DNA from 3 places in the Lysinibacillus sp. EB106-09-02-XG168 genome. Region 3 is predicted to be linked to each of the others. Evidence: riboswitches for the same ligand, from Rfam matches in the RefSeq annotation. Region 3 holds a riboswitch; each other region holds the start of a gene.

Region 1 (7,489 bases), 3.4 Mb from region 3:
TGTATTTACCGCACCATTAATTCCGCCCTGCGCACATACGGAGTGTGAGCGTTTTACAGGAACTAATGAGAATAAATCAACTTCAGTACCAACTTCAGCTGCTTTAATCGTTGCCATCAGACCAGCTAGACCGCCGCCAACAACAATTATTTTGCTTTTCGCCATGATTATTTCTCACTCCTCTTAAAAAATTGCAATGATTGCCATGTGCTCTATAGTAGCTTCTATTACATTAAGCGAAAGCTAAAATAGCAGCCACACCAACTACACTTAGAATTACGAAAATAATGTTTGTTACATAAGTAGCAATCTTTTGAGACTGAGGAGATTGTGTAATACCCCAGCTTACTAGGAATGCCCATAAACCGTTAGATAAGTGGAAAGTTGCTGATATAATACCAACAATGTAGAATCCAAGCATAAATGGATTAGAAACGATATTTGCCATCATGTCGTAATCAACTTCAGTACCAAATGCTTTTTGAATACGAGTTTGGAAAATATGCCATGCAATGAAAATCACTAAGAATACACCAGTGAAACGTTGTAATGAGTACATCCAGTTACGGTATGTGCTGAAACGTCCTGTATTCGGTGTAGCAGTGAATGCAATGAAAACACCATAAAATGCGTGGAACATTAATGGAATATAGATGACAATCCATTCAACTAGGATAAGGAATGGAATCTTTTCCATATTTGCGGTAGCTGCGTTGTAACTTTCTGCTCCGCCTGTTGCTGTAAAGTTAATTAACAGGTGCATCGTTAAAAACAGACCTACTGGAATGATACCAAGTAGAGAATGTAAGCGACGCCATAAAAACTCTCGATCTTTCGACAAGACTGTTACCCCCCTTAGTACTTAAAATATCACAACAAAAGAAGTCATCATTTTGTAACTGATACTTCATTGACTGTGTATTTCATCATGGTACAATATTATGACATGTTTATTGTACTCTCAAGAGCTACGAGCGTCAAGGCAACTAAGAGTTTTTCGTATTCCTTATTAAAGAAACAATCTAGTACATGATGCGTCGTTTTTTCTCGAAAAATCTATCTTTACTTTATCAGTGTCAAATTATAAGAAAATTCTAAGAAAGAAGGATTTAAATGTTAAACACTTCATCACCTACAATCTCAGCTTTTGGCTATGAGATAATTCGCGATTATATTTTATCTTCCATTCTCGGTAAACATGAAGGTGATGTTCTTTACTGGGCAGGAAAAGACCTAGCACGGAAGTTCCCATGTAATAGTCAAGATGAACTTATCGCATTTTTCGCAGATGCCTGCTGGGGTAATTTAGAACTTGTCAAGGAATCGAAGGATGGACGTACTTTCCAGTTGACAAATGATCCTGAACTGTTACAAATCGGTCTTCGTAGCTTTAGACTCGAAGCAGGATTTATAGCTGAACAAATCCAGCAAGCAAAAGGTTATTTAACTGAATGCTATGATGAAAAATGTGAAAAGCAACAGAACGTTACATTTACAGTTAAATGGGACGTTAAGGAACGAATCATGAATACCGTTCCTTCAGAATAAAACGAAAAGGATTGTCATTCCAAATTTATGGATGACAATCCTTTTTAATATTTATAGTTGGGCATGTCTTTCTTTTAAAAGTACATCTATTAACGAAATAAACGCTTCTAAAATATTTAGTGAGAATTGAATCATTTCCTCTAAGTTTTTGATTGACAGTTCATTCACTAATTTTTGTGCAGCCATATGTACTAATTCATGAGGTTGTTCTATATGAAGATATTCTGGTAAATTCCGATATTCCTCAAAATGGCCATAATACCATTCCCCAAACTTACATTCATGATGCGTTTTTATAATTTCTTTATGGCCAGCCTTTTGTATAGCATTTCGTAAAAAGCTTGCATGATCCATTAACCTTGCAGCCAATTGGCTAACTACCGTTTGCTCTTTAGGCTTACGGATTGTAGGGGCGATAGCTTTTAACATTTCAGATACTTGATTTTGTATTATATCCGAGAAGTCACTAGTATGAGATAATTCCTTCGTTGTTTCCGCTAAACGTCCTACAGCTATTACATTTTCTTCTGATGCGATTGTTATTTGATCAATGCCATGTGCTGCTTCTTTAATATTTTTACTCGTTACAGTCAAATTAGTAATATTGTTCTTCATGATACTTAAAAAGTCCGTTAAATAATGTTCAACTTCTTTAATATTTGTTATTGTATTATGTAGTTTCTTATCAATGACTGATCGAATCTTCGTCATTTCTTGCAATGAACCTTTCGAGCTGTTAGCTAACTTCCCTACCTCCATCGCAACAACATTAAATCCTTTTCCATGCTCACCAGCACGTGCAGCTTCAATAGAGGCATTTAAGGATAGTAGTTGTGTTTGATCAGCAATCCCAGTTACACCTTTACCGATATCATCCATTTTAGTAATTTCATTATACAACTGCTCTGTTGAATGAGCTCCTTTAGACAACAACTCCTGAACCAGTTCACCTTTTATAATGGACGATTCCATTTCCTCTACAAGGAGTAATGAATGCTGCTTGATTTCTTGAATGTTTGCATTAACATTTTGCTCAACTGCAAGTATCTCTTCTGTATTTGACGACATTTCTTCACTCATTGCTGAAATATCCCCTACACTTGTTGAGACATTTTGAACCTTTAGAGCCGTTTGAAAATTAATTAACTCCATATGCGCCAGTACAAAGTCTAAAATCGCATTTTTCACATCAATACTGTCCTGCTCAAGTTCTAATTCCAGAATTCGCTTTTTTAATATTTGTATTTCTAAATCGTTGTGTTGCTCAACGCTTTCATCCACTGGCTTTTGAAATAAACCGAATAACTCCATATTAACTCCCACCTTCCCTTTTGGAAAAACATGTCACATTTTATTATATAACAATGAAATTGGATAAAGTATGAAATTAATGTAAACAAAAAGAGATGTGCCATTTAATGACACATCCCTTTCATTTTATATGTAAAGCGCTTGTTCTAAATTAAATTCGTCATGTAAAGCATTTGCTGCGCGAACCATTTCGTCCTGAGGAACAACGACGGATACTTTTATTTCAGAAGTACTTACCATTTTTACAAGGATATCTTCACGACGTAAACGATCAAACATACGGGCTGCCACCCCCGGATTAGATGCCATTCCTGAGCCAATAATAGAGACTTTCGCTAAACCGATTTCAAAATCAGCAAAACTAAACCCTAGTGATACTTTACTATCTTCTAGGACACGTAATGCATCCGCGAACTCCTCTTTTAAAATAGTAAATGATACAGTCGGCTTTAAGCCATCAATTATTGCTTGTACGATTATATCAACGTTTATGCGATTTTCTGCAAGTATTGTGAACATATCTGCTAACGAAGCATTAGAATAAGCATCATACCCTACCGTTAGGCGAATAACGTCTGACTCATAGGCAACACCACGTACAATTAAATTTTTCTCCATTTTAACTTCCTCCTTCAATAAAGTACCTTCTGTATCTTTTTCGTTTGACCGAATGGTAACTGGGATTTGATACTTCTTTGCTATTTCTACAGCGCGTGGGTGTAAAATTTGTGATCCTAAGTTTGATAGCTCTAGCATTTCATCATAGGAAATTTCTTTTAACTTTTGTGCCCTAGCAATCTGACTTGGATCAGCTGTATAGACACCATCCACATTCGTATAAATATCTACGCACTTCGCCTCTAATGCTGCAGCAATAGCTAAAGCCTTCGTCTCCGCACCACCTTTACCAAGCGTCGTAATATTCCGTGAGTTATTGATCCCCTGTTCCCCTGCAACGACGACGATTTTCCCCTGAGTAAACTGTTCTTCTATTCGACTAGCTTCTATCTCATTAATTCGTGCATTGCCATACACCGCATCGGTTTGAATACCTGCCTGCCAGCCTGTTAATGACACTGCATCGTAACCTTCTTCCTGCAAAGCAATTGCCACTAATGCACTTGATAGTTGTGAGCTTGTTGACAATAGTGTGTCTAGTTCACGTTTAGACGCCTTGTCTAATAGATTACAAGCCATTTTTGCTAATTCTTTAGACGTCCCTCTCATTGCTGTAGTGACAACGACAATATCAAAACCACTTTCCTTTTCTGCAATCACCTTTTTTGCAACATCTTGTATGTGTTCAGTTGATGCTAATGCAGCACTACCAAATTTCATCACAATTCTCTCCATCCTTTTCATTCTCCTTCGTATTTAATCATTTCGCTGATAATAAAGTAGCTATATAATTTTGCAGCTTTTCACAAAAAAACATCGCAAAAGCAAATAACACCCTTCAACTCTTAGGTAAGAGTAACAGCCTTGAAAAAATGTTGTTTCGAGAAATCTAAAAAGGCAGCTCTCACATAACGTGAAAGCTGCCTATAACATGTACAATAAAAGTAACTTGCGCATGTGTGATAGCTCTCCGAAACGTTTAGAATCGACAGTCTTACATCTCTTAAATGTAAAACCAGCACAGCATCGGAAACAACGATGCTCCACTTCGGCAAGTTCCCCTTTCATACACTTTCACTGGACTTGTTCGTCCTCGTATGTACTACTCTTGAACCTTGCACCTCTATCATCACTAAATAGTGATTGTATTTAATTGAATCTTAGTGAAGGAATTTCCAATTTAATAAGTAGAAACTACTTATTAACTAAGATGCTGTGTATGAAATCGCTATATTGAATAGCTATGTTATATACAAACCTTAGCATACGTCTAATCCTTTGACAATTTCTCTTGTTTAAAATCAATTTCGCCTTGGCGTAATTGCCGCTGTCGCTTTGCTTTCGCGCAGATAAATAATACGTCCGAAATCGACTTTGTGCTTAGGTCTTCAGATGTTTTTTTGTGCGAAAGCGAAGCAATAGCAACAACACGAGGGCCGACACGAAGTCGGTCATTTCGGTAATACCACAAGAAATGGTATTTTTACCGATGCAAGTCAGTTAGCCGTTATCGTATGGATACGATGGTTTTAGGCTAACATCCCCTCAGAACTCCTTTCTGATTCCATGACATCCGTCGGAGGCTCTATTTTCATTCAGCAAATGTCTTTTGTACCGAAAGTGTAGCGACAGGTACAGATGTTTGGACACCCACCGAAAAGGAATTCCATTTACATTCATCTCATTTACCCTTCAGAGGTAGTATTTTCTGCTGAATGAAAATAAGTATGAATATTGCTAGCTAGACTAGCTGGCATCCCCGCTTCCTGTAAGGCTTGCATACTTGCCTCACGAATTTTTTTGACAGAGCCAAAATGCTTAAGTAATTGCTGTTTTCGCTTTGGACCAACTCCCTCTATTTGGTCGAGGACAGATTGTATAGCATGCTTCTCGTGCTGCTGTCGTAAGAAAGTAATAGCAAAGCGGTGTACTTCGTCTTGAATTCGTTGCAGTAAATAGAAGCCATCACTTGTGCGCTTTAATGCAATTACTTCAGGTGGATCACCAAATAGGAGCTGAGATGTATTATGCTTGTCATCTTTTGCTAATCCGGCAATTGGAATGACAAGGCCGAGCTCATCCTCTAATACTTCCCGCGCGACTTCCATTTGCCCCTTCCCACCATCAATTAGTACTAAATCTGGTAAAGGTAGACCTTCCTTTAATACCCGTATATAGCGACGACGGATCACTTCCTGCATTGCCCCGTAATCATCGTGCTTGGCAGCTGTACGTGTTTTGTATTTTCGATACTCCTTCTTTGCAGGTTTTCCATCGATAAATACAACCATTGCAGATACAGCATCTGTTCCATGCATATGACTATTATCGAAAGCTTCGATCCGTAAAGGCACAGAAATGCCCATAGCATCACCGAGCGCCTCACATGCTCCTATTGTGCGTTCTTCCTGACGTTCAATAAGCTGGAACTTCGCTGCTACAGCAATTTCAGCATTTTTAATCGCTAAATCAACAAGCTCTTTTTTTTGCCCTCGTTTTGGTGTAAGTACCTTCACTTCTAATAATTCCGTTAAAATATCCGAATCAATAGATTGAGGGATAAAAATTTCTTTAGGCTTAATATGCTCTAACTTGTCATAAAAGCGCCCAACGAACGTTAAAAATTCCTCTTCTGCATCTTGATAAATCGGAAATATCGAGACATCTCGCTCAATCAGCTTTCCTTGACGGACAAAGAAAACTTGCACACACATCCAGCCCTTCTCAACTGCATAACCAAATACATCGCGGTTAGTTGTATCACTTGATACGATTTTTTGTTTTTGCATGACTGTATCAATATGTGCAATTTGATCGCGAAATTCCTTTGCACGCTCAAACTCTAAATTTTCTGCGGCAGCTAGCATCTTTACCTCTAGCTCTTTTTTAACTTCTTCAACCCCACCATTTAAAAATTTTGTCATATCTTCAATCATATCGTTGTAAGTGTCAACATCAATCTCTTTCACACAAGGAGCTAGACATTGCCCCATGTGATAATACAAACAAACCTTTGAAGGAAGTTGTACACATTTTCGAAGAGGATATAAACGATCTAGCAGCTTTTTCGTCTCACTTGCTGCATACGCATTTGGATATGGACCAAAATATTTTGCCTTATCCTTTTTCACTTTTCGTGTTGTAATAAGTCGTGGATGTTTTTCATTTGTAATTTTTAAATACGGATACGTTTTATCATCCGTCAACATAACATTGTATTTCGGGTCATGTAGTTTTATAAGATTAAGCTCTAAAATTAATGCCTCGATATTGGAGGATGTCACAATGTACTCAAAATCTTCTATTTCGCTTACAAGTCTCTGCGTTTTCCCTTCATGCGTACCAGTAAAATACGAGCGTACTCGATTTTTCAGTACTTTTGCTTTCCCGACATAAATAATAGTACCTTGTCGATCTTTCATCAAATAGCAGCCAGGCTGATCTGGTAAAATTTTAAGCTTTCGTTTAATTAAATCATTCATCGCCTACCTGCCCCCCTTTTTGTTAAAACTAGCGTTCTTTCCTTTTTATAGAGCTTTGCACACCACATTGCCCTATCCATAGCTCTCTCTTTATTATATAACGAAAAAAAGCCAAGCACATCTATTGATGGCTCGACTCTTTTTTTCTTACAGAATCAATTGTGCCTCGGCATAATTGCGTCCGGAATCGGCTTTGTGCTTAGGCCTGCACGAGGGCCGACACAATGTCGGTCATTTCGGTAATGCCACAGGACGTGGCGTTTTTACCGATGCAGGTCAGTTAGCCGTTTTCGCATGGAAGCGATGAATTTAGGCTAACATCCCCTAAGCACTCCTTTCCGATTCCATGACATCCGCCGGAGGCTTTAACTCTTTCAGCGGGTGTTTGGACACTCCTGAAAAAAACTTAAATTGGCATTCGTCTCATCCTATGTAATTGGGAGACTTCTGTACCTGTCGCTACGCTTTCGGCACAAGAGACATTTGCTGAAAGAAGTTAAGCATGTTTTGCGATAAATGCTTCTAACGCT
Region 2 (7,489 bases), 2.0 Mb from region 3:
AGAACCAAAAAAACAGTCCTTTTTAAAAAAAATGTTTGGTAAAGTTGAGCCTACTATTAAGCAAACATTAACGGAGTTTGAACGTACTAGTATCCAAGTAGAGCGAATTGGTGTTCAGCTTGAACGTGCACAGCTTCAAATGATTAAAGATGTAGAAATGCTAGAAGAACTGTATGCTCATAATAGAGGATACTTTGAAGAGTTAGCGACTGCTATAGCAGCTGGACAAATGAAGAAGCAGCAAGCCATTGAAGTAGAACTTCCAGAAAAAGTGACAAGTGTACAGGCATCAAAACAGCCACTAGCTGTCCAACAGCTTAATGATTTTGCCGCTCAAATCGAACGTCTAGATCAACGTATTTATGACTTACAAGTTTCTCAGCAAGTTGCCTTACAAACTGCGCCACAAATACGCATGATCCAACAGTCCAATCAAACACTAGCGGAAAAAATAGAATTTTCAATCGTTACACTTATTCCACTTTGGAAAAATCAGTTAGCTATCATGTTGTCTATGCATATGGATCATCGCTACGCGCAGCTAGAGGAAAAATTATCTCGTGCAAATGATCGTTTTACGAGCCCTTCCTTTGCACAGCAAGTATCAAAATTCAAAGAAACACAGCTTGAGCTGAAGTCAGCTATCCAAGATGTATTCGCCCTTCATACAGCTACAGAGCAGGAAAAAGAGCATCTACAAGAAGTTGCTGAATTAAAAACCTTTAAGCAGGGATAATTAAGTTTAATCAACAAAAAAGGGTGGCTCAGAAATCATCTGAACCACCTTTTGGTTTTCATTCAAACCGATTGAATGAAAACTCGGACTCAATTACGCCAAGGCGAAATTGATTTGCTTATTCAAAATAATCTTTATAGTAGCCACCAATATTACCAGTGTTATCGATAATAAAAACGAACTCTTCTGTTTCATTTTTTACATCATATTGTTGCCCTACTGTTAATACGTTTGAAACTAAATATTTTGATGCATTTGTATGCTTACAAGTAACTGTACGTACCGTTGGAGCATCTTTCCATTTTAAATGTAACATAATCTCTCTACCTCTCTTTACTAGCACGAAGCTAATGTATACAGCTTATTTTATAATATTTTTGTACGCTTGTGGAGAAAAAAACCATAGATGACCATATTTTCTCCGTAACTATCCATTTTTTTAACCATATTAATTTCTCATTGGCGTAATAGGTGCTGTCGCACAGATAAACAATTCGTCTGAGGACATGTCTTAATTCAGTAGATATTTCACTGTAGCTCTCATCCCAATACATGCAAAGATGGGGGTCTGAATGAATGGAGATTACTAATAAAAAAATTTACTTCGAGGTGTTAACATGAGCTTTGGTGGTGTACCGCAATGGTTTTTTATCCTGGCCGTTGCATTTGCAATTTGCTTTATTTTATACGCAGAATGGAATTCTAGAAAATAACTCGGTAAACAAATTAAAAATGTACATTACTAAATTCAATTTTAGTAGTGTACATTTTTTGTCATTCAATTATTATAAGAATTAGACGGACTGCAGCTCAAAAAGTAAGCCTTTCTATCGCTGAATCAATAATTTCTTGACTTTGTGTTGATGAATCCCATACGTTATAGCTTTTTTCTTGCTAACATCCAAGTAATAGAACACTAATTACGGTAAATAGAATACATAATTTTTTCAAAATACTACCTCCATAACTGCATAAATTGACGCTATCAGTGGAAGAAAGTTCCTAGATTGAAGTAGCCCTGATTATATCTAAATCACAAATAAAATACATTGTTACAAATTATATATTGACTATTAATAAAATTCGTTTGGACTCACTTTTTTTAGTTATTCATTACCAAACGCGTAAACTTTTTTATCTTAATGTCCGTTTTAAAAACGCCTTTGTCCGTTCATGCTGAGGGTTTACTAAAACCTGTGTTGGAGGCCCTTCCTCTACAATAACACCTTTATCCATAAAGACAACGCGATCCGCTACTTCTTTGGCAAATTCCATTTCATGTGTAACGATTAACATCGTATTGCCGGAATCCGCTAGCTGCCGCATTACCTTTAAGACTTCACCCACCATTTCTGGGTCAAGGGCTGACGTCGGTTCATCAAACAGCATTACTTCTGGACTCATTGACAATGCTCGTGCAATCGCTACACGCTGTTTTTGACCACCAGATAGCTGTCGTGGCTTCGCATTGACATATTGATCCATACCAACAATTTGCAAATATTTTTGGGCAACTTCATCGGCTTCTGCCTTCGAACGCTTTAATACTTTCATTTGACCAACTGTGCAATTTTTTAAGACATTATGATTATTGAATAAGTTAAATTGCTGGAATACCATACCTAAATGTGTACGGTATTCTTGGATATTATGCTTTTCATCTAAAATATTTTCACCTTTGTATATAATTTGACCGCCACTTGGTGTTTCCAGTAAATTAATGCAGCGTAGTAATGTTGATTTGCCAGAACCTGAAGAGCCGATTAAGCAGACAACCTCGCCCTTTTCTACTTGGAAATTTACATCCTTTAACACTTCGTTACGCCCAAATGATTTACTTAAATGCTCTATTTTAATAACTGTCATTTATTAGCCCCCCTATACTGCTTCTTTCTGTTCTTTTTGGTAGGCATCTGGTCCATCCAGCCGTTTTTCTATATACAGTAAAATTCTTGATGCTGTGAATGTCATGATGAAATAAAGGACACATGCTACGAAGAAAGATTCGAAGTAGCGGAAGTTATTACCTGCAATCGACTTTGTTTGGAAAAATAATTCCGTAACTCCAATAACGTTTAAAACTGCTGTATCTTTAATATTCATAATTAATTGGTTACCTGTAGCAGGCAAAATATTTCGGGCAACTTGTGGTAATACAACATGTAGCATGATTTGAACATGATTCATACCAATAGCCGATGCAGCCTCGTACTGCCCTTGATCAATGGAAACAATTCCACCTCGTACGATTTCTGCCATATAAGCGCCTGTATTTAATGAAACAACTAAAATACCTGCCGTAATAAAGTGCATATTAATACCAAATGCTATATCTAAGCCGAAAAATACAACCATTGCTTGTACAATCATTGGTGTACCACGGAAGAATTCGACATAGCAAGTTAGTATAAAATTAATGAATTTCAAGCTATAAAATTTTACTCCCTTTTTACGAACTTTGATGGTATGCATAATTCCAATGAAAAATCCGATAAGTGCACCAATAATTGTACTAATAATCGAAATAAGTAATGTATAATACGCACCTCGTAAAAACATTTGCCAGTTGTTCTCAACAATAGAAATAATCCATTCAAGACTCATGATGTTCCCCCTAACAACGTCGTGTTGCTTTTTCGTTCAATCGTCTTAGCTATCTACCATTTTCAGTGGGACCCTGTTTCTTTTATCATATGAAACAAGTAGCTTAGACATTATTATTATTTAGAAAGTTTCTATTATATTGATATTGCACGGACTAGTAGCTAGCCCGCGCAATCATATTATTGTGCTGCTGGTTGTTGGTGAATGGCTTCTTCCATAATTTTTTGACGATCATCTTCAGAAATACCTTTTAAGATTTCATTTATCTTCTCAAGGTTTGCATCACCTTTACGTAAACCAACTGCGATCGATGTATTTGAAATGTCTGTATCGAAGCCCTCTTCAAATTTTACATATGCTAATTTATCGTTTGCAGCAGCAGCGGAAATACCTTCTGGACGTTCTGCTACATAACCATCAATTTTTCCAGCTTCTAATGCTACTCGCATTGCTGGGAAGCTATCCATAGCTGTCTGTTTTTTTACATCTTTGATTTGATCAATAACAGTGTAGTTAGATGTATTTAACTGTGAGGTGATTTTAGCACCAGAGAAATCTTGGATAGATGTTACTTTTTCATATTTACTACCTTTTTTAATTACCATTACAAAATCAGACGTATAGTAGTTTTCTGTGAAGTCGATCGTTTGTTTACGTTCTTCAGTAGGTGACATACCTGCAATGATAGCATCGATTTTATTTGATTGTAGAGCTGGTACTAATCCATCCCATTCCAATTTTACGATAACCAATTCTTTTCCTAAGCCTTCAGCTATTTTTTTCGCCATTTGTACATCATAACCGCCTGCATATTCTGCATTATCAGCAATTTTTACTGCGCCATTTGCATCACCTTGCTGCGTCCAGTTAAACGGAGCATAACTAGCTTCCATCCCGATACGGAATTCGCCACCAGCTTCCTCGTTATTCGTATTGCCCCCCTCATTACTAGATGACGACGGCTCCTTCTTGTCACTAGTACCACATGCAGCTAACAAAATTGCAGTCACTACGGTCAACATTACTACTAACCAATTTCTTTTCATGTAAAACTCCCCCTTTTTCTGTAAAAAAAATAAGACAACTGTACTAAAAAAGCCTAAGCTCTGAACTTAGGTCTTACTTTTTCAACAGTTGCCCAAATCCTCACTATAATTCCATCATTCCGAGATAGCACAACCTAGTAAACCTGGAAAAAATCTACTAGGACAGTCCTGCACTTATTCACTGCAGGCCCAGCATAAAAGTACGAGCTCCTTTTACACTTCGGCGATAGTTCCTTCTTCATTGCGTCTTCGCTTGCTTGTACTCAACAATGAACTAATAAATACCGCGCCTCTACCTCACAATGAAAAAACGTGAGGTTTGAATATTTAATTGATTATTAAGATACTACTATAAAACTAACTTATTCGTCAAGATAATTTCATTACTTTTCTGACTAATTACAATATTAGGGTTTTTTATCCTTTTTAAAGAAAATCCGCAAATAATTAATACATAACTTCTTTTTTAATATTTTAGAGAAATTGTAGTTCTGTACAAATAATAGTTTTGTACTATATACATTATTATAGGGAAGCTTTCGCAAAAGTTGGGGTAAGCGATCCGTCGGTTTGGCTTTTTTATACGTCGTTTGGGCTCTTCTTTCCATCATTTCGGACCTTCTATCCGTTGCTTGACTTCCTTTCCACCACTTCGGCTCTTTTATCCGTCGTTTCAGCTGCTTTATCCGTCGCTTGACTTCCTTTCCGTCACTTCACCCTTTTTATCCGTCGTTTCAGCCCTTCTTTCCGTCACTCTGATTACTTTAACCTTCACTTCCTCAAATAATCCACAAAAGAAAAAAACCTTGCGAAACAATGTTCGCAAGGTTTTAGAAACTCAGGAATTAAGAATTTAATAATAAATCTTCTGGGTTTTCAAGTAGTTCTTTAACAGTTTTAAGGAAGCCTACAGAATCTTTACCATCGATAATACGGTGGTCATAAGAAAGTGCTAAGTACATCATTGGGCGAATTTCTACTTCACCATTCACTTCAACTGGACGTTTTTTGATAGTATGCATACCAAGGATACCAGCTTGTGTACCATTCATGATAGGTGTAGACATTAATGAACCGAATACCCCACCATTTGTAATTGTGAATGAGCCACCTTGAAGATCAGCTAAACCTAATTTTTTGTCGCGTGCTTTTTTCGCTAAGTCTGCAATTGAATCTTCAATTTCTGCAAAGTTTTTGCGGTCAGCGTCACGTACAACTGGTACTACTAAGCCTTCTTCTGTTGATACGGCTACACCGATATCGAAGAAGTTGTTTAAGTGAATTTCATCACCAACGATTTGTGCATTCACATATGGGTATTTTTTAAGTGCTGCAACTACAGCTTTTGTGAAGAATGACATGAAACCAAGTTTAGAGCCAGTTGACTCGAAGAATTGGTCTTTTTTACGAGAACGTAAAGCCATAACGTTTGTCATATCTACTTCGTTGAATGTTGTTAACATTGCTGTAGATTGTTTTACTTCAAGTAAGCGTTTTGCAATTGTTTGGCGACGACGGCTCATTTTTTCAATTGTCACACGTGAATCATCAACAGCTGCTACTGCTTTAGGTGCTGCTGGAGCTGCTTGTGGCGCTGCTACTGGAGCTGTACCATGAGCTGCAACGTCTTGTACACGTACACGGCCTTGCGGATCTACTGGAGATACAGCAGCAAGGTCAATACCTTTTTCACGAGCAAGTTTACGTGCTGCTGGAGACGCGATTACACGCTCACCAGAAGTTTCTACTACAACTGGAGCTGCTGCAACTGGAGCAGGTGCTGCTTGTGGTGCTGCTGGAGCTGGAGCTGCTTCAACTGGAGCTGCTGGAGCAGGTGCTGCACCTTCGCCAGCTTCTACAACTGCGATTACTTGACCTACAAGTACAGTATCTCCTTCTTCAGCTAAAATTTGAGTTAAAACTCCTGCTTCTTCAGAAATGATTTCAGCGTTTACTTTATCTGTTTCAAGTTCAACGATGAATTCACCCTTTTCAACGCGATCGCCCACTTTTTTTACCCACTGTGCGATACTACCTTCTGTAATCGATTCTGCTAATTCAGGGACTTTAATTTCAGCCACTTTCATTTCCTCCTTTAATTAACGTGCATTGGTGCACATCAATGGGCTACTGCCTAAGCAAGTAGCCCGGCTCTCAAAAATATTTAATATGTGATTATTTAACCTTTACAGGCTCAGCAACTGCTTCTTCTACAAGTGCGGCTTGAGCTGCTTTATGAGAATCTGCATCACCTTCAGAAGTTGAGCTCATTGCAGGACGGCCTACATAACGTAGCTTTTTACCTTCTGAAAGGTCGTGTAATGTTTCTAATGCATAATTCCAAGAACCTTGGTTTTTAGGCTCTTCTTGTACCCAAACGATTTCTTTTACATTAGGATACTTAGCAATAATACCAGCAACTTGCTCTTTTGGGAATGGGTAAAGTTGTTCTACACGAGCAATGTGTAGGTGATCGAAGCCTTCACCGTCTTTAATACGGTCTGCGATATCGATCATGACTTTACCTGAACCTAAAACAATGCGCTCTACAGCTTCAGGTTTTGAACCTAGGCCTGGTTGTTCAATTACTTCTTGGAATGAACCATTTGCTAATTGATCAGCATTTGCTGCAGCTAATGGGTGACGAAGTAAGTACTTAGGTGAAACAACCACAAGTGGACGAACGCCTTCTGTACCTAATAATGCTGCTTGACGACGTAATAAGTGGTAGTAGTTACCTGCGTTTGAACAGTTTGCTACGAACCAGTTATTTTCAGCTGACATTTGTAAGTAACGTTCCATACGGCTTGAAGAGTGTTCTGGACCTTGACCTTCATAACCATGTGGTAAAAGGATTACTAAACCAGATTTTTGACCCCATTTAGCACGTGCACCTGAAATAAAGTTATCGAACATAACTTGTGCCATGTTAGCAAAGTCACCAAATTGAGCTTCCCATACTGATAATACATGGCCGTTTTCTAAATTGTAACCATATTCAAAGCCCACTACCCCAGCTTCTGTAAGTGGAGAGTTGTGTACTGTAAATGATGCATTTGCACCTGAAATATGGTGAAGTGGCGTAAATAAATTACCATTGTTT
Region 3 (7,489 bases):
GTTGATTTCCGTTCCGGCCGGGCGCTTTCCTGGGGGCACCCAGCCGGAACGGAAATCACCTAATATACAGAGCGTATATTTTTAAAAACGTCATCCACAACTTTCGGCTATAAACCTTAATTTACCATTTTTTCGTTTTCGTTTCATAGATATTTTGCGAAATAGTAAAAAAGCTGCTCCATAAACCATCATTCAATGGATTATAGAGCAGCTTTAATATTAGTCTTCCAGCTTTAAATCACATTGCTCAAGCGGAAGCATTTTCGTTTTATGCTTAATTTTATAGCCAAGCCATAACAGTAGGAACAGTGGAATACCGATATACGAGACAAGAACTCCGTACCAATCTACTGAACCACCCAAAAAGGCATTGTAGTTTTGTCCAATAACAACAATCATACAAACCGTAAAAGCAAATAGCGGACCGAATGGGAATAGTTTTGCTTTATACGGCAACAATTTCGGATCTAAGCCCTGTACGTCGAACGCTCGACGGAAACGGTAATGGCTAAATGCAATTCCTAGCCAAGCAATGAAGCCTGACATCCCAGAGGCATTTAGAAGCCACATGTAGACCACACCATCACCAAAGAATGAAGCTAAAAATGCTAGAGAGCCTACAGCTAAAGTCGCCAGTAATGCGTAAATTGGAATACCTCGACGGCTTAGTTTAGTGAAAAATTTCGGTGCATGTCCATCTACTGCTAATTGCCAAAGCATACGAGAAGATGCGTACAGCCCTGAATTCCCTGCTGACAGCATTGCCGTTAGAATGATAGCATTCATCAATGATGCGGCAAAGGCAATTCCTAAATTATCGAACACCAGTGTAAACGGTGAAACAGCGATATCTTCAGATAGCAAACGTGCGTCTGTAAACGGAATCAACAGACCAATTGCACCGATCGCTAAAATATAAAATAAAAGAATTCGCCAGAAAACGGACTTAACAGCTTTCGGAATATTTTTACCAGGATCATCTGTTTCACCTGCTGTTATTCCAAGTAATTCTGTTCCTTGGAACGAGAATCCCGCAGCTAAGAAAATACCAAATGTAGCAAGGAAACCACCGTGGAATGGTCCATCACTAACAAAGAAATTCGTAAAGCCTACCGGAGCGTTTCCTCCTAAAATACCAAATATCATTAAGAAACTGATGATAATAAAAATGATTACAGTTACAACCTTTATCATGGCAAACCAATATTCACTTTCACCATAGCTTTTTACCGATAATAGATTGAACGTTAAAACAACAACAATAAATAAAACAGTCCAAAGTGCTGATGAGCTATCTGGGAACCAATATTTCATAATCAATGATACAGCAGAAATTTCTGCCGCAATTGTAATTGCCCAGTTGTACCAATAGTTCCAACCAAGTGCAAAGCCTAGAGCTGGATCCACAAATTTTGTAGCATACGTACTAAATGAGCCCGATGATGGCATATAGGCTGCCATTTCGCCTAAGCTTGTCATTAAAAAATAAACCATGATACCGATTAATGCATAAGCAAGAAGCGCACCGCCAGGGCCTGCCTGTGCAATGGCACCACCACTAGCTAAAAACAATCCTGTACCGATTGTACCGCCTAATGAAATCATTGTAATGTGACGGCTTTTTAATTCTTTTTTCAACTTTGGCGCTTTATGGCCGAGCTGATTGACTTTAATTTCACTCACAATTTAACTTCCTTCCTTTTAAGAGGCGAAAAAAATGCCATCACATGAACGGCAGTGATGGCTAAGTAAATCCTCTGTTCTTTCAAAATGATAGCTCAACACGTTATCCAAACGTGACAGTTCTGTTCCTTTCGGAGACAGCCCCAGCATGAGGTTTTCAAGTCCCCTCACACTTCGGCAGTATTTCCTTTCAACTAATATCTTAAATGCTTGTCATTTCCATTAGCATACTCTTAAATACCGCGACCTCTACCTCAATATAAACATGAGGCATATTATTAAATTTATGATGAATATTATTCTAACATATGACTTATGGCATTTCAATAACTCGAATAACATTCTATATTTTGCGAATTTTCAACTATTTTTATTGTTGTGATAAAGTGGTATAGTGGTTCAATCATAATTGTTCTAACAGGGGGGGATTTATTTGACTACTCATGAACATACCGATACTTATCCTAGCAGGAAAATTAACTGGAAAGGTACAACCTTATTACTAGTGATCGGCGTAATTTGTATTGCCTCGACATTACGGATGCCGCTAACAGTTGTTGGACCTATTATTTCCTTTATCCGAGAAGACCTCGGCATATCCTATGCATTAGCGGGCTTTCTAACAACAATCCCATTGCTAGCATTTGCAATTATCTCACCTTTTGTACCAATTGTCGCACGTAAAATCGGGCTAGAACTAACATTATTTTTATCGACTATTCTTTTGGCATTAGGGATTGTACTACGCTCCCTCGGCACAACTAGTTTGCTCGTATTTGGCACTGCGCTAATTGGTATAGCCATTTCATTTGGTAACGTACTTATTCCAGGATTACTTAAATTGAAGTTTCCTTATCACGTAGGTTTGCTTATGGCATTTTTCACTATGTCGATGAATTTGACAGCTGGGCTCGGCGCTGGCATTAGCTATCCTGTTGCCCATTCATCCATTGGCTGGCAAGGTGCACTTGCAGTCGCACTTGTTCTTGTAGCGTTAACCATTTTAATTTGGATTCCACAGTTGAAATTTAATAAGCCTGAGCCTAATGTTAAATCTACGAAAGAGCGTACACCTTTATGGAAATCACCTGTTACTTGGGCAGTAGCGGGAGCTATGGGATTTCAGTCGTTATTATTCTATACAACTGCTGCTTGGATTCCTGAAATATATATAGCACAAGGATTAGCTGCAGATCGTGCAGGATGGATGTTTTCCATCATGCAATTTTCACAAGTCCCAATGGCCTTAGCTGTGCCTATTATCGCTAGTAAAATGATATCTCAGCGACCTCTCGTATTCATGTTTACGGCATTTTACTTAATTGGCTTTATCGGACTAGTAATGGAATGGACCAACCTCGCTATACTTTGGATGGTGCTACTAGGCTTAGCCGGAGGAGCTTCATTCTCATTAGCAATGATGTTCTTTACATTACGTACCCGTACAGCTTTTGAGGCAGCTGATTTATCAGGTTTTGCACAATCATTAGGGTATTTATTAGCCGCAATCGGTCCAATCTTATTCGGTTATTTACATGATATATTTGGTGGCTGGGATATTACTGGTTGGTTATTTGTTGTCGTAGCACTCATACTCTTCTTATGTTCATTTAGAGCTTCTAAAAATGAATATATAAATTAAAAAAGGTAGCTCATAATCTTATCTCAGCAGGTGTGGACACTCGCTGAAATAAGTTAACGTGAGCTGCCTTTCTCTTTCAATAAGGTGGTTTCTGATAAAAATAGTTAGGTGTATTGTAAACATTAACATAAGGCTTGTGATAAATATGAGTTGTAGCTGGCGAAAGAGGTGGAATCAACCATGTCCAATTGCCTGTAACCTCTCGATTTGCTGCTGTTTCTGAGTCCTCAAACAATTTAAATTGCTGTGCAGCTGTATGATGATCTACAATGCTCACACCATCTTTTTTAAAAGAATGTAGAACGGCCATATTCAGCTCAACTAATGCTCGGTCACGCCATAGAGAAGCCTGTTTAGTTGTATCAAGGTTAAAAATTTCTGCTATAGCAGGTAGCATATTATAGCGCTCATGATCTGCTAAATTACGTGCCCCGATTTCTGTACCCATATACCAACCATTGAATGGAGCTGCCTCAAAGTCGATACCTGCCATTTGGAAGCGCATGCTCGAAATAATCGGCACTGCATACCATTTTAATCCTAGCTTTTCTACTTGAGAAGATTCTGGGTGGCGAATCGGTACCTCTAGTACATATTCGTCAGGGATCAAAAACACTTGTGGCTCTCTGTCATCCACCTGTACGACAAGCGGAAGCACATCAAATGCTGTTCTCTCACCTTGCCAGCCAAGTGATTCACATACTTTTGTAAACGCAACGGAATGCGGATCACCAACGATTCCAGATTCCGTTTCATAGCCAGCATAGCGGATTAGCTGATGATTCCATATACGAACTCGCCCTGGTGCAAAAATCGTTATTGTCGGACGAATTTTCCCATCGTTTGTTGCGTATTGAATATGTTTAAGCAAAGCGTTGAAGATATCCTCTTCATGTGAAAGATCACGGGCATCTTTAACATGCAGCGATTGCCAAAACAATCGACCAATACATTTATTACTATTACGCCACGCGACTTGTGCACCAAAGATTAGTTCTTCCGTTGTCGGTGTATATTCTCCAGTTGTTTTAATATACTGTAATCTATTTTCTAGCCATGTTTTTGACTCGTTTTGCTCTACTTGATAAAGTTCTAAAAATCGTTGTACTTCATGTAAATTCATATCGAACTCCTCCATCTACCCTCATATTAGAGGAATGGAACTATTATCACCACGAAAAAATCTGCAAAAAAACATACATATTTTATATATGAAATACTTTGTTCAATATTTCTTATCATTTTGAGGGATTAGGGAAAAGATAGACACCTTCGCTTCAAGTGCTATTATGAGAATTTCGGGGGATTATAGAGGACAAAGCCTTTTTGTATGTAAAAATTGGTTATACAAGAGATATCTTCAGTTGCAAGTTCGATTTTATTTATCATGATTAAGCCCTTCGCAATACTTAGGAATAGACGTTATTACACGACCATTAGAAATAAAACTTCCTTAACACAAAGGGTGATCCTTTTTAGCTTTTAATTGGCATAAAAAAAGCATGTTACACAAATGTGCAACATGCTTGATGACCCCTACGGGATTCGAACCCGTGTTACCGCCGTGAAAGGGCGGTGTCTTAACCACTTGACCAAGGGGCCGTGGCTCCGAAGGCAGGACTCGAACCTGCGACAACCTGATTAACAGTCAGGTGCTACTACCAACTGAGCTACTTCGGAATAATGGTGGGCCTAAATGGACTCGAACCATCGACCTCACGCTTATCAGGCGTGCGCTCTAACCAGCTGAGCTATAGGCCCATTATTTTGGAGCGGGTGATGAGAATCGAACTCACGACATCAGCTTGGAAGGCTGAGGTTTTACCATTAAACTACACCCGCAAATGGTGGGTCAGGACGGAATCGAACCGCCGACACTTAGAGCTTCAATCTAATGCTCTACCAACTGAGCTACTGACCCGAAAAAATATGGAGGAGGTAGAGGGATTCGAACCCCCGCGCGGTGTTACCCGCCTGTCGGTTTTCAAGACCGATCCCTTCAGCCAGACTTGGGTATACCTCCGTAATATATAAATGGTGGAGCCTAGCGGGATCGAACCGCTGACCTCCTGCGTGCAAGGCAGGCGCTCTCCCAGCTGAGCTAAGGCCCCTTGTTAGGAAAGATGGTCGGAATGACAGGATTCGAACCTACGACCCCTTGGTCCCAAACCAAGTGCTCTACCAAGCTGAGCTACATTCCGATACTATTAGGCTTTATTTGGCGCGCCCGACAGGAGTCGAACCCATAACCTTCTGATCCGTAGTCAGACGCTCTATCCAATTGAGCTACGGGCGCATTTATAAAAACTGATGAGCCATGAAGGACTCGAACCTTCGACCCTCTGATTAAAAGTCAGATGCTCTACCAACTGAGCTAATGGCTCCTATTAAAAAATGAATGGCTGGGGTACTAGGATTCGAACCTAGGCATGACGGAATCAAAATCCGTTGCCTTACCGCTTGGCTATACCCCAATTATTAAAATGGGGCGACTGATGGGAATCGAACCCACGAATGCCGGAACCACAATCCGGTGCGTTAACCACTTCGCCACAATCGCCACTATATATAATCACAGTAGTGTTTGATAACGAGTACCTAGAAACCTGGCAGGGGCAGTAGGAATCGAACCCACACCAAAGGTTTTGGAGACCTCTATTCTACCGTTGAACTATGCCCCTAAAAATGGTGGAGGGGGACGGATTCGAACCGCCGAACCCTAAGGAGCGGATTTACAGTCCGCCGCGTTTAGCCTCTTCGCTACCCCTCCAAGGGATGATGCCGGCGATAGGAGTCGAACCCACGACCTACTGATTACAAGTCAGTTGCTCTACCAACTGAGCTACACCGGCAAAAAAAAATGGCGGTCCCGACCGGGATCGAACCGGCGATCTCCTGCGTGACAGGCAGGCATGTTAACCGCTACACCACGGGACCATTTTGGTTGCGGGGGCCGGATTTGAACCAACGACCTTCGGGTTATGAGCCCGACGAGCTACCACTGCTCCACCCCGCGATAATAGAGTGCTTGATAAAAAAATGGTGGAGGATGACGGGCTCGAACCGCCGACCCCCTGCTTGTAAGGCAGGTGCTCTCCCAGCTGAGCTAATCCTCCTGGGTATAATGCCTAGCGACGTCCTACTCTCACAGGGGGAAGCCCCCAACTACCATCGGCGCTAAAGAGCTTAACTTCCGTGTTCGGTATGGGAACGGGTGTGACCTCTTTGCCATCATCACTAGACTATTTTCGGCTTTCAATATACGTCGCATTTCTTCGTCAGCTTCAGTCGTTCAGTCAGTCACGTACTTAAGTACGCTCCTTCCCTCTCTCCATCGCTTCCTCGAACTACTCGTATCTTGAAACCCTATATGAAAGAAATTGTTCTTTCAAAACTGGATAAACGGTTCATTGAATGTTTCAAACATGTTGGTTAAGTCCTCGATCGATTAGTATTCGTCAGCTCCATGTGTCACCACACTTCCACCTCGAACCTATCTACCTCATCGTCTTTGAGGGATCTTACTTACTTGCGTAATGGGAAATCTCATCTTGAGGGGGGCTTCATGCTTAGATGCTTTCAGCACTTATCCCGTCCACACATAGCTACCCAGCGATGCCTTTGGCAAGACAACTGGTACACCAGCGGTGTGTCCATCCCGGTCCTCTCGTACTAAGGACAGCTCCTCTCAAATTTCCTACGCCCACGACGGATAGGGACCGAACTGTCTCACGACGTTCTGAACCCAGCTCGCGTACCGCTTTAATGGGCGAACAGCCCAACCCTTGGGACCGACTACAGCCCCAGGATGCGATGAGCCGACATCGAGGTGCCAAACCTCCCCGTCGATGTGGACTCTTGGGGGAGATAAGCCTGTTATCCCCGGGGTAGCTTTTATCCGTTGAGCGATGGCCCTTCCATGCGGAACCACCGGATCACTAAGCCCGTCTTTCGACCCTGCTCGACTTGTAGGTCTCGCAGTCAAGCTCCCTTGTGCCTTTACACTCTACGAATGATTTCCAACCATTCTGAGGGAACCTTTGGGCGCCTCCGTTACCTTTTAGGAGGCGACCGCCCCAGTCAAACTGTCCGCCTGACACTGTCTCCTGCCCCGCTAAGGGGCATGGGTTAGAATTTCAATACAACCAGGGTAGTATCCCACCG

What was found. Region 3 has a riboswitch for lysine ahead of AC3WSO_RS02300 (amino acid permease). Riboswitches for the same ligand answer to the same signal wherever they lie in the genome.
Positions count from the first base shown of each region.
Region 1: it holds a riboswitch for lysine, as region 3 does, so the genes downstream of both, AC3WSO_RS18340 (aspartate kinase) here and AC3WSO_RS02300 (amino acid permease) in region 3, are expected to answer to the same signal.
Region 2: it holds a riboswitch for lysine, as region 3 does, so the genes downstream of both, AC3WSO_RS12045 (transporter substrate-binding domain-containing protein) here and AC3WSO_RS02300 (amino acid permease) in region 3, are expected to answer to the same signal.

Region 1 is NZ_JBYTDN010000003.1:3,588,238-3,595,726, forward strand. It holds gene sdhA (succinate dehydrogenase flavoprotein subunit) at 1-165, opposite strand, end outside; gene AC3WSO_RS18325 (succinate dehydrogenase cytochrome b558 subunit) at 233-841, opposite strand; gene AC3WSO_RS18330 (YslB family protein) at 1,114-1,548, shown strand; gene AC3WSO_RS18335 (methyl-accepting chemotaxis protein) at 1,600-2,859, opposite strand; gene AC3WSO_RS18340 (aspartate kinase) at 2,986-4,212, opposite strand; lysine riboswitch at 4,433-4,611, opposite strand; gene uvrC (excinuclease ABC subunit UvrC) at 5,163-6,959, opposite strand; gene trxA (thioredoxin) at 7,456-7,489, opposite strand, start outside.
Region 2 is NZ_JBYTDN010000003.1:2,275,284-2,282,772, reverse strand. It holds gene AC3WSO_RS12065 (toxic anion resistance protein) at 1-736, shown strand, start outside; gene AC3WSO_RS12060 (DUF6501 family protein) at 855-1,052, opposite strand; gene AC3WSO_RS12055 (amino acid ABC transporter ATP-binding protein) at 1,871-2,602, opposite strand; gene AC3WSO_RS12050 (amino acid ABC transporter permease) at 2,615-3,340, opposite strand; gene AC3WSO_RS12045 (transporter substrate-binding domain-containing protein) at 3,520-4,386, opposite strand; lysine riboswitch at 4,504-4,689, opposite strand; gene odhB (2-oxoglutarate dehydrogenase complex dihydrolipoyllysine-residue succinyltransferase) at 5,232-6,467, opposite strand; gene AC3WSO_RS12035 (2-oxoglutarate dehydrogenase E1 component) at 6,562-7,489, opposite strand, start outside.
Region 3 is NZ_JBYTDN010000003.1:225,820-233,308, reverse strand. It holds gene AC3WSO_RS02300 (amino acid permease) at 220-1,683, opposite strand; lysine riboswitch at 1,767-1,943, opposite strand; gene AC3WSO_RS02295 (CynX/NimT family MFS transporter) at 2,117-3,325, shown strand; gene AC3WSO_RS02290 (nitric oxide synthase oxygenase) at 3,402-4,448, opposite strand; tRNA gene AC3WSO_RS02285 (tRNA-Glu) at 4,856-4,927, opposite strand; tRNA gene AC3WSO_RS02280 (tRNA-Asn) at 4,929-5,005, opposite strand; tRNA gene AC3WSO_RS02275 (tRNA-Ile) at 5,010-5,086, opposite strand; tRNA gene AC3WSO_RS02270 (tRNA-Gly) at 5,094-5,167, opposite strand; tRNA gene AC3WSO_RS02265 (tRNA-Phe) at 5,171-5,246, opposite strand; tRNA gene AC3WSO_RS02260 (tRNA-Ser) at 5,256-5,348, opposite strand; tRNA gene AC3WSO_RS02255 (tRNA-Ala) at 5,361-5,436, opposite strand; tRNA gene AC3WSO_RS02250 (tRNA-Pro) at 5,450-5,526, opposite strand; tRNA gene AC3WSO_RS02245 (tRNA-Arg) at 5,545-5,621, opposite strand; tRNA gene AC3WSO_RS02240 (tRNA-Lys) at 5,637-5,709, opposite strand; tRNA gene AC3WSO_RS02235 (tRNA-Gln) at 5,725-5,799, opposite strand; tRNA gene AC3WSO_RS02230 (tRNA-His) at 5,810-5,885, opposite strand; tRNA gene AC3WSO_RS02225 (tRNA-Trp) at 5,933-6,006, opposite strand; tRNA gene AC3WSO_RS02220 (tRNA-Tyr) at 6,012-6,095, opposite strand; tRNA gene AC3WSO_RS02215 (tRNA-Thr) at 6,105-6,177, opposite strand; tRNA gene AC3WSO_RS02210 (tRNA-Asp) at 6,187-6,262, opposite strand; tRNA gene AC3WSO_RS02205 (tRNA-Met) at 6,267-6,341, opposite strand; tRNA gene AC3WSO_RS02200 (tRNA-Val) at 6,366-6,441, opposite strand; rRNA gene rrf (5S ribosomal RNA) at 6,452-6,567, opposite strand; rRNA gene AC3WSO_RS02190 (23S ribosomal RNA) at 6,754-7,489, opposite strand, start outside.